3 regions of the Priestia veravalensis genome follow, and region 1 is predicted to be linked to each of the others. Evidence: riboswitches for the same ligand, from Rfam matches in the RefSeq annotation. Region 1 holds a riboswitch; each other region holds the start of a gene.
The links. A riboswitch is a leader RNA that binds a small molecule or an ion and turns the genes downstream of it on or off. The one in region 1 is predicted to bind S-adenosylmethionine.

Region 1 (3,280 bases):
CAATGGTTTTAACAACTTCTCCTCCACCGATAACAGCACCTAGTAAAATACCTAGTGCACATATAACTAATGCCACTTTGCGATGCTTAATGGCACCTGAACCGTAAGAGACTCCCATAGCAGCAGCTGCACCACTTGCGCCAATATTCATCGCAAAAAAGAGGGCGATTGCAAAAGCAATGTAAACAAGCATAAATTTTCAGCTCTTTCATTTAAGATTCATGTAAGCCACATTCCACTTTCTTAGTACCTGCCCATCTTCCAGATCGTAAATCTTCCATGTTATAGGCAGGTAGCGTACAGGGCTCACATCCAATGCTTGGATACCCTTGATCGTGAAGTTTGTTATACGGCAAGTTATGCTTATATACATATCGCCAAATTTCTTTCCAAGACCAATGAATTAATGGGCAAACTTTAATCTTTTTGAATTTCTCGTCCTTATTAAAAAACTCTGTTTTACTTCTTGATTCAGATTGTTCTCTTCTTAACCCTGAAATCCAAGCATCATACGGAGCAAGTGATTCTTTTAAAGGAATAATCTTGCGAATTTGACAGCATAGGTTAGGCTCAGTTTTCCAAAGTTCATCTCCATGCTTTTCAGCTTGCTCTTTTAGCGATAGGTTAGGCTTTTTCATTTGGATACGTAAATCTGGAAACCTCTCTTTAATTGCTTCAATGACTTCGTACGTCTCTTTAAAATGAACACCTGTGTCTAAAAAAACAATGTGAGCATCTTTTTTCACTTTTGAAATTAAATCAATTAATACAATTCCTTCAATTCCAAAGCTAGATGCGTAAATAAGAGAATCACCATAATGGTTATATGCCCACTCTAATGCCTTTAAAGCTCCCTTTGTTTCATCTTGCTCATCAAAAGTCGGAAATTGATTTGGCCAATTTTCATACGTATATACACTCATGATTTTCACTCCAATACTTTGTTATCCAATCAAAAAAGACGGTTTTACCCCCATAATGAAGGATAAAACCGCCTCTAGTTTGTCTAGTCAGCTATTTATTTAATTCTTATTTTTTCATTTTTCTCGAGTTGAACTACTTTCCCATCTTGAACCACAAGCGTGATTGAGCCAAACTTCATGTCGCTTAACATTTTTTCTACGCTTGCAAAAACAGAATTTAAGTCAGAGTTTTGTGCCATCACAGTCCCTCCTTATTTGTTAACAATATATTCAACAGGCTTCTGTTTTTTCATGAAAAATAAAAAGTCTTCCACATCTGAAAGACTGATTAGGCAACAAATTCACCTTATCTTTCAAAATGAAAATCATTTTGTTGGAGTTAGCACCTTGCACAACATGCAGGTTGCTGGGTTTCAAAGGGCCAGTTCCCTCCACCACTCTGGATAAGTATTTTTTAAAAATTTTAGCATATTTAGAATATTTGTCAACAGCAAAAATAATTTATCCGATAAGAAAACTATACTTTAAATTAACAGAAATATCTATTATTTTTTCATTATATGAGCAATTTTTTTGGGCGTCACTCTTAATTCACACCGTTATAGTATAGATTTATGTCTTTCGTACACATTAAAACATAATAATTATTTTAGATTGGAGCTATGTTCAATGATGGAAAGTCACTCTTTTCAATTAGATGATGTAATTAAACAAAGTTTACACAATCATTTAAGTCAAATAGCAGCGGAAGCAACCAAAATTCAGCAACATCTAGAAAGCAGTGACCACTGTGTTTTATGTGATTTTGAAGACTTAAGAAAATTATTTCAAAGCGTACAGTCCACAGCTGCATCCTATTATTTAAGACATTACTTGTCTCCTTACACCCACGAATACGCAGCTCTTTCACTCGCGATACATAGTTTATCTGAGAAACATCATGGAGCTTTAATGGTTATTGAGAGAAATGACTCAGTGGAGCACTTAATTCAAAAAGGAATTCCTATTCACGCTCCAGTTACGTCTACGCTCGTTGAAACAGTTTTTTATCCTGGAAATCCATTACATGATGGTGCCATTGTGATTAGAAACAATCAAATTATTTCGGCTGCTAATGTTTTACCACTGTCCACAAAAGTACTGCAAAAGAAGCTTGGAACACGCCACCGTGCAGCTCTTGGTATGTCTGAACAGTGCGACGCACTTATTTTAGTTGTATCAGAAGAAAGCGGTCGAATATCTTTTGCTTTAGAAGGTAGCTTATATCCAATCCATTCCAGCAAAAACATCCTGTAAGCGACTACAACTGTCTGACATCATATCTTATAGTTATAAAAAAAGAGATTACACGATAAAAAAAACTTATTACAGGTTGCCTTTTATACATCTAACGCGCTATAATCACTAATGTCAGAAAACCTTACACATTTTAAAAAAGCATCATTAAAATGACTCTTTTTATGAACAGCTAAGGTTAATCGTTAATTAAGGGAGAGAACTTTTAGGATGGAAACCATATCGACTCTATTCAGCAGCTTTGTGGATGAAGCCAATAATTTTTTATGGACTTATATATTAATTGCGCTTCTTTTATTAGTTGGATTATATTTTACAATTCGTACAAAATTCGTTCAGTTTAGTCAGTTCAAAGAAATGGTTCGCTTGTTAGGTGAAGGCGCTAAAACAGACGGAAGCGATAAAAAAGGAATTACCTCCTTTCAAGCTTTTGCTATTAGTACAGCAGCTCGTGTAGGTACTGGGAACCTTGCTGGTGTTGCTTCTGCAATTGCTCTTGGGGGCCCTGGAGCAGTGTTTTGGATGTGGGTTGTTGCTTTAGTTGGATCAGCATCAGCTTTTATTGAAAGCACCCTTGCTCAAGTATATAAAGTAAAAGACAAAGACGGTTTTCGTGGTGGTCCTGCTTACTACATGGAAAAAGGTTTAAACAAACGCTGGATGGGTGTTTTATTTTCCATCTTAATTACAATCTCATTCGGATTAGTATTTAACTCTGTACAAGCTAATACTATTTCACTTGCTTTTGAAGAAGCTTTTGGCGTTAATCGCTTCATTGTTGGTGTTGTTGTTACAGCCATTGTAGGTGTTCTCATTTTTGGTGGTATTAAACGAGTAGCCAAAGCATCAGAGTTAATTGTAGTAGTAATGGCAGTTGTATATATTGGATTAGCATTAGTTGTTTTAGCTATTAATATTACAGAAATTCCACATATGATCGCATTAATTATAAAAAGCGCTTTTGGATTTGAAGAAGCATTTGCCGGTGCCATCGGTGCTGCCATCATGAATGGTATCAAACGCGGATTATTCTCCAACGAAGCTGGTATGGGTAGTGCACC
Region 2 (3,280 bases), on a different contig from region 1:
GTATGAACGCGAATCCATTCTGGAAAGCGAATATCATAGCAAATAACGCCTGCGCATAATGAGTTTTCAAGCGTAAAGATGTTTTTGGTTTCACCTGGTTGTAGAAATAAGTGCTCATTCATCAGCTTAAATAAGTGTAGCTTGTTATATTGCGAGACCTCCTGGCCTTCACGATTAAAGACATACATTGTATTCGTAACGCCGCTTTTTGTTTTCTTAGCAACTGATCCAGCGATGATGTTCACGCTGTGTGTTTTGGCGAAAGCAGAGAAAAAGCTAGTCGCTTGCTTACCTTCTGAGTCCGCGATAGCGTCGAGGTTCTGTAAATCATAAGCCGTATCAAAAAGTTCTGGCAGTATAAGAATATCTGGAGATTCAAACAGTGCTTCCTTCATTTTTTTTTCAGCATGCTCGTAATTTTTTTTAGGGTTTCCAAATGCAAGATCAAGTTGCAAACACGCTACTTTTAAGCTCATTAAACTTCACCATCCTGATTTATTTTATAAAAATGACTTTACAAGTTGACTATTACAATATATTATTTGTGACTAGAATTTCAAGAATTTTTTGAGAAGGTGTTCACATGAAGCAGTTTGAACAATCAGAACTATTGAAGAGTTTACCGAAACAATTTTTTGCATCCCTTGTTAGCAAAGTTGCAAAAGTAATAAAAGAAGGACATGATGTGATTAATTTAGGGCAAGGAAACCCAGATCAGCCAACGCCCCCTCATATTGTCAAGGCACTTCAAGACGCGAGTGAAAATCCAAACTACCACAAGTACTCACCGTTTCGCGGACAAGCTTTTTTGAAAAAAGCGGCAGCAGCGTTTTACGAAAGAGAATACGGTGTCCAGCTAAATCCCGAAAAAGAAGTCGCTATTTTGTTTGGAGGCAAAGCTGGGTTAGTAGAAATTCCTCAGTGTTTACTTAACCCTGGAGATACAGTTTTAGTGCCCGACCCAGGTTACCCAGACTATTGGTCAGGAGTGGAGCTAGCACGAGCGAAAATGGAAGCTATGCCCTTGAAAAAAGAGAATGATTTTTTACCAGTTTACGAGGAAATAAGCGAAGAAGTGAAGCAAAAAGCTAAGCTCATGTTTTTAAACTACCCAAATAATCCGACCGGCGCAGTAGCTACGGCATCATTTTTCGAAAAAACGGTTGAATTTGCTCGCCAGTACGATACGTGCATTGTACATGACTTTGCGTACGGCGCAATTGGGTTTGATGGTCAAAAGCCCATTAGTTTTCTGCAAACTCCAGGTGCCAAAGAAGTGGGCATTGAAATTTATACGCTATCCAAAACGTATAATATGGCGGGGTGGCGCATCGGTTTTGCTGTTGGAAACGAAAGCGTTATTGAAGCGATTAATCTTTTACAAGATCACTTATTTGTAAGTGTATTTAGCGGAATACAGCAAGCAGCCGCGGTTGCTTTACTAGAGTCACAGAACTGCGTAGATGAACTAGTCGAACGCTATGAATCTCGTCGCCAGGTTCTCATTCATGGACTGCGTGAAATCGGATGGGACGTTGAAGCCCCACCAGGGTCGTTTTTTGCGTGGTTGCCGGTTCCAAAAAGCTATACATCAGAAGAATTCTCTGATTTGTTACTTGAAAAAGCACACGTCGTTGTTGCTCCTGGAATTGGGTTTGGTGAATACGGAGAAGGCTATGTGCGCGTAGGTTTATTAACCGATGAAGATCGACTGAAAGAAGCGGTTGATCGAATTGCTAAATTAAATTTATTCAAAAAATACGTTGACAATTCTTTTTGAGTTGGCTTAATATGTAAGAAGTTGTTGATTCATAAACACATATTTTTGATGAATACGATTAGCGTGAAAATCGATTATACAATATAAATAGCAATTTTCTTATTAAGAGTAGGTGGAGGGACTAGCCCTGTGAAGCCCGGCAACCGACTTAACGTTTTGTTAAGCACGGTGCTAAATCTTGCAGCAGTAGCTGAGAGATAAGAAGAGAGCAAAAAAGCCTCTTCTTTCTCACAAGAAGAGGCTTTTTTATTTCGTAACGATGGGAAATTTACAGCAAGGGAGTTTGAAGCAAATGAGTGAAATCGTTGCAAGTTATTTATTACATGATGAAAAAGGAAACTTTGAAAAAAAAGCAGAAGGCATTGCTCTAGGCTTAACGGTAGGTTCTTGGACAAATCTACCTCAGCTTGAGCAGGAGCAACTTAGAAAGCACAAAGGGCGCGTAGTTGACATTACGCCACTTGAAGACTGCGATCGCGTCAACAATTATTTAGAGCAAACGACAAAGCAAGCGATTGTGAAAATTGGTTATCCGCTTTCTAATTATACAAATGATTTACCTGCTATTTTAGTTACTGTTTTCGGAAAACTATCATTAGACGGAAAAGTAAAATTATTAGATTTAGAGTTTTCACAAGAAGCATTAGCCGCTTTTCCTGGCCCACGCTTTGGAATTGAAGGGATTCGTGAGAAACTAAAAGTGTACGATCGTCCTCTTGTAATGAGTATTTTTAAAGGTGTAATTGGGCGTGATATGGATTATTTAACGGAGCAGCTTCGGGCACAAGCACTTGGAGGTGTCGATCTTGTAAAGGATGACGAAATCCTATTTGACAACGAACTGACACCGTTCGAAAAGCGTATTACAGAAGGGAAAAAAGTTCTTGATGAAGTATATAAAGAAATGGGTCATCGTACGCTATATGCCGTAAATTTAACGGGGCGTACATTTGATTTAAAAGAGAAAGCTAGAAAAGCAGCGGAGCTCGGAGCCGATGCTCTATTGTTTAACGTGTTTGCATATGGACTAGATGTGCTACAAGCTCTTCGTGAAGATGATGATATTAACTTACCAATCATGGCTCACCCAGCAGTAAGCGGTGCGTTAACACCATCTGAATTTCATGGATTCTCAAATTCTCTTTTGCTAGGAAAATTACTTCGTCTTGTTGGAGCAGATTTTTCACTATTCCCATCACCGTACGGCAGCGTCGCGATGCCGCTTGAAGATACAGCTGGAATTACGTACGAGGTAACAAGACCGCTACATACCTATAAGCAAACGTTCCCGGTTCCATCAGCAGGTATCCACCCAGGCATGGTTCCGCAGCTTATTTCCGATTTCGGTGTGGATAGCATTATTAACGCAGGCGGAGGCGTACACGGTCACCCAGATGGAGCAGTCGGTGGAGGAAAAGCATTCCGTGCAGCAGTTGATGCTACGCTTGCTGGACAGCCTTTAGAAGATACAAATGACGAAGCGCTACAAAAAGCACTTGA
Region 3 (3,280 bases), on a different contig from region 1:
GCAGATTCTGAACCAATAAAACGCTTAGTTGTTGGATGCTGTGGATGAGTAAATATATCCACTACTTTTCCTTCTTCTACGACTCTTCCATTTTCCATCACTGCTACGCGATCACAAATACGTTGAACAACGTTTAATTCGTGCGTAATTAGAAAAATTGTTAAGCCTAATTCTCGGTTAATTTTTAATAGTAACTCCAAGATAGCTTCCGTTGTTTCTGGATCTAAGGCACTTGTGGCCTCATCGCTTAATAAAATTTCAGGCTCATGCGCTAACGCTCGTGCAATGGCAACACGCTGCTTTTGACCGCCAGATAGCTGAGACGGGTAGTGATTAACTTTATCAGACAACCCGACAATTTCTAAATACTTCTCTGCGCGCTTTTGAATGGTTTCTTTATCAATGCCTTCTAGTTTTAGAGGAATTGCAATGTTTTCATATACAGTTGCTGTTTTTAATAAATTATACCCCTGGAAAATCATCCCGATTTTCCGGCGTGTCTTTTGAAAATCCTGCTTTGAAAGAGTCGTTAGGCTTACACCATTAATGAATACTTCTCCAGACGTTGGTTTTTCAAGTAGATTAACACAGCGAATCAGCGTACTTTTCCCCGCACCGCTATATCCAATTACTCCGAACACCTCTCCTTTTTCAATAGTCAAGGACACGTCTTTCACAGCCTCCACTTTCTTGCCGTTGACTTCATATGTTTTGGAAGTCTGCTTTAATTCAATCACGTTCACCACTCCTTAAAATGCTGGGACAACTGAGCCGTTAAACTCTTCTTCAATAAATTGACGAATTTCATCTGAATGGAAGTATTTCTCTAGCTGTTTTACAACTTCATCATCTTTATTTTCCGTACGTACAACAACGTAGTTTGGATATGGATTGTTTTCAATTTCTTCATGGAAAATGGCATCATCATTAATTGTTAAACCTGCACCCATCGCAAAGTTTGTGTTAATTGCAGCAGCTGCTACTTCACCTAATTGAGATGGAATTTGTGAAGCTTCTAGCTCAACGATTTCAAGATCCAGTTTATTTTCAGCTACGTCTTTTTTCGTTGCTTTTTCTTCAACGCCTTCTTTTAATTTAATAACTCCAGCCGCTTCAAATAGCTTTAACGCACGATATTCATTACTTGGATCATTTGGCACAGCAATTTTGTCACCTTTTTTCAGTTCTTTTATATCTTTAATGCCGTCTGCATAAATACCCATTGGAAACGCAACCGTTTTAAACGCATCCTCAATTTTATAGCCTTTATCTTTTACCTGTTGTTCTAAAAACGGTAATGTTTGATAATTATTTAAATCTAAATCACGTTCATCAAGCGCTGTGTTCGGTGTATTATAGTCGTTAAACGTTTTAATGGTAATCTCTAATCCATCTTTTTCTGCTAACTTCTTCACTTCTTCGTTAATTTGTTGATGAGGACCACCAGTTACTCCGATTGTAATTTTTTCTGTGCTCAAAGTCTTTGCTTCTTCTTTTCCGCACGCAGCCGTTACAATTAGTAGTGCTGACGCCAGTGTTAAACCTAGTACTTTTGTTGTTTTTTTCATTATGTCAATCGCTCCCTTTTCTTTTTTTCCATAAAAAAAACGCCTCTTGCAGATAAAGAGAAGCGATTTTAACCAATCCGCTTCTCTTATCTTTCAGTGTATAAAGATACACCGCAGGATTTAGCACCGTTACAGCACGATTGCTGATAGGTTGCCGGGTTTCATAGGGCCAGTCCCTCCACCACTCTCGATAAGAGTTGCTTTTTTATTCACTTTGTTATGATGGCTATTCTACGGGTAGTTTGTATATAGTGTCAATATTTTTTTAATTTTATTTTATAAAATTTTTTAGATTAGTTTTAATTTAAAGAAAAGAAGCATACAAAAGTCTCCTTTTGTATGCTTCTTTTCTTTATTAATTCCAACAAACGCATCCTACAATAACAAGAAGAATAAACAGAACTAAGATTAAGGCAAACCCACTGCCGCCTTTATTATAGCCGTATCCTCCACAATAACCGCCGTAAAAACACATAACATACACCATCCTTTCTGTCTCAGTGTATGCACGCATCATCCTTTTGCTTGTCTAAACGCCCATTTTCTAAAAATATGTACCCTTAACTCAATATTTGTCGCAGTCGAATCATATCACGACATTGAATACCATTTTCATAGATTTCTTCTTCATAATTATGAACAAAGTGATCCATTTCAATTCCTGTAATACGAAATCCACATTTTTGATACAACGCCAACTGCTCAATACTTGAATTACCTGTTGCAATTTCTACGCTTTTATATCCATAGTGCTTTGAAAGCTTTAAAGCTTCTTCCACCAATTGCTTTCCGTATCCTTGATTTCGCATGTTTTTCTTTACTACAATATTGACAATTTCCACCGTATTCGGCCTTGTTGGTAGCAGTACAACAAGCCCCACTAACTCACCATCTGCTCTTCCTGCAATGCATGTTCCTCTCTCAATATAGCCTGAAATAACCTCTTCTGATGGATCAGCTTCCTTTAACAACTCAATATGGTTCTTTGTTACTTGCAATATTTTTTCAAAACGTAAACTAGACATGGTATCGCCCTTTCTTCTTACTATTTTCGTTAAGCAAACTACACCGTATTTGACTGTTTCCCTGTTATAATTAAAAGATATTACTAGAAAAGAAACAAGTCTAAAGGAGGAATTATTTATGAATTTATTGTTATTACATCATTTAGAAACCGTTCGAAGTATTACGCTAAAAGTTTTATCAAGCGTAACTGAACAGGAATCGTTAGTAACTCCCGATGGCTTTTCAAACAACATTTTTTGGAATTTAGGGCACATTGCATATATTCAAGAAAAGCTTGTTTTTGAGCTTGCTGGAAAGAAAAATCAATTGCCTGCCTCATATGAGCGATTATTCGCGGCTGAAACAAAACCTTCTCAATGGAAGGAAACACCTCCTACCTTAATTCAACTAAAAGAAGAGCTGATGACTTAAACTGAGCGTATTAAAGAATTCATACCCGCTCATTATGATTTGAAGCTAGCCAAGCGGTTCACTAATAAAGCTGGCATTTCGTTTGATCACGTTGGCAGCACGTTCTTGTTTAACTTTTACCATGAGGGAATGCATGTTGAAACAATTAAACAAATTAAAAAAGCTATTCAAGAAAAAAATCCTAACAATTATTAGGATTTTTTTCTTGAATAGCTTACCCGTATATCTGGTTAAAATCTCTATATTTGTGTTACCCCTACTGTTAATATGTATGT

Region 2: another riboswitch for S-adenosylmethionine. It lies ahead of mtnW (2,3-diketo-5-methylthiopentyl-1-phosphate enolase); the one in region 1 lies ahead of AS180_RS21725 (YezD family protein).
Region 3: another riboswitch for S-adenosylmethionine. It lies ahead of AS180_RS08070 (MetQ/NlpA family ABC transporter substrate-binding protein); the one in region 1 lies ahead of AS180_RS21725 (YezD family protein).

Annotation. Positions count from the first base shown of each region.
Region 1 is NZ_KQ758660.1:28,768-32,047, reverse strand. It holds gene AS180_RS13505 (inorganic phosphate transporter) at 1-193, opposite strand, end outside; gene AS180_RS13500 (phosphoadenylyl-sulfate reductase) at 213-923, opposite strand; gene AS180_RS21725 (YezD family protein) at 1,019-1,162, opposite strand; SAM riboswitch class I at 1,267-1,373, opposite strand; gene cdaS (sporulation-specific diadenylate cyclase CdaS) at 1,596-2,219, shown strand; gene AS180_RS13490 (alanine/glycine:cation symporter family protein) at 2,430-3,280, shown strand, end outside.
Region 2 is NZ_KQ758674.1:10,869-14,148, forward strand. It holds gene AS180_RS15810 (carbon-nitrogen family hydrolase) at 1-476, opposite strand, end outside; gene AS180_RS15815 (pyridoxal phosphate-dependent aminotransferase) at 584-1,780, shown strand; SAM riboswitch class I at 1,877-1,984, shown strand; gene mtnW (2,3-diketo-5-methylthiopentyl-1-phosphate enolase) at 2,073-3,280, shown strand, end outside.
Region 3 is NZ_KQ758640.1:29,840-33,119, reverse strand. It holds gene AS180_RS08075 (methionine ABC transporter ATP-binding protein) at 1-737, opposite strand, end outside; gene AS180_RS08070 (MetQ/NlpA family ABC transporter substrate-binding protein) at 750-1,568, opposite strand; SAM riboswitch class I at 1,652-1,765, opposite strand; gene AS180_RS21595 (YjcZ family sporulation protein) at 1,924-2,043, opposite strand; gene AS180_RS08065 (GNAT family N-acetyltransferase) at 2,129-2,593, opposite strand; gene AS180_RS23500 (DinB family protein) at 2,712-3,005, shown strand; gene AS180_RS22410 (flagellar basal body-associated FliL family protein) at 3,245-3,280, opposite strand, start outside.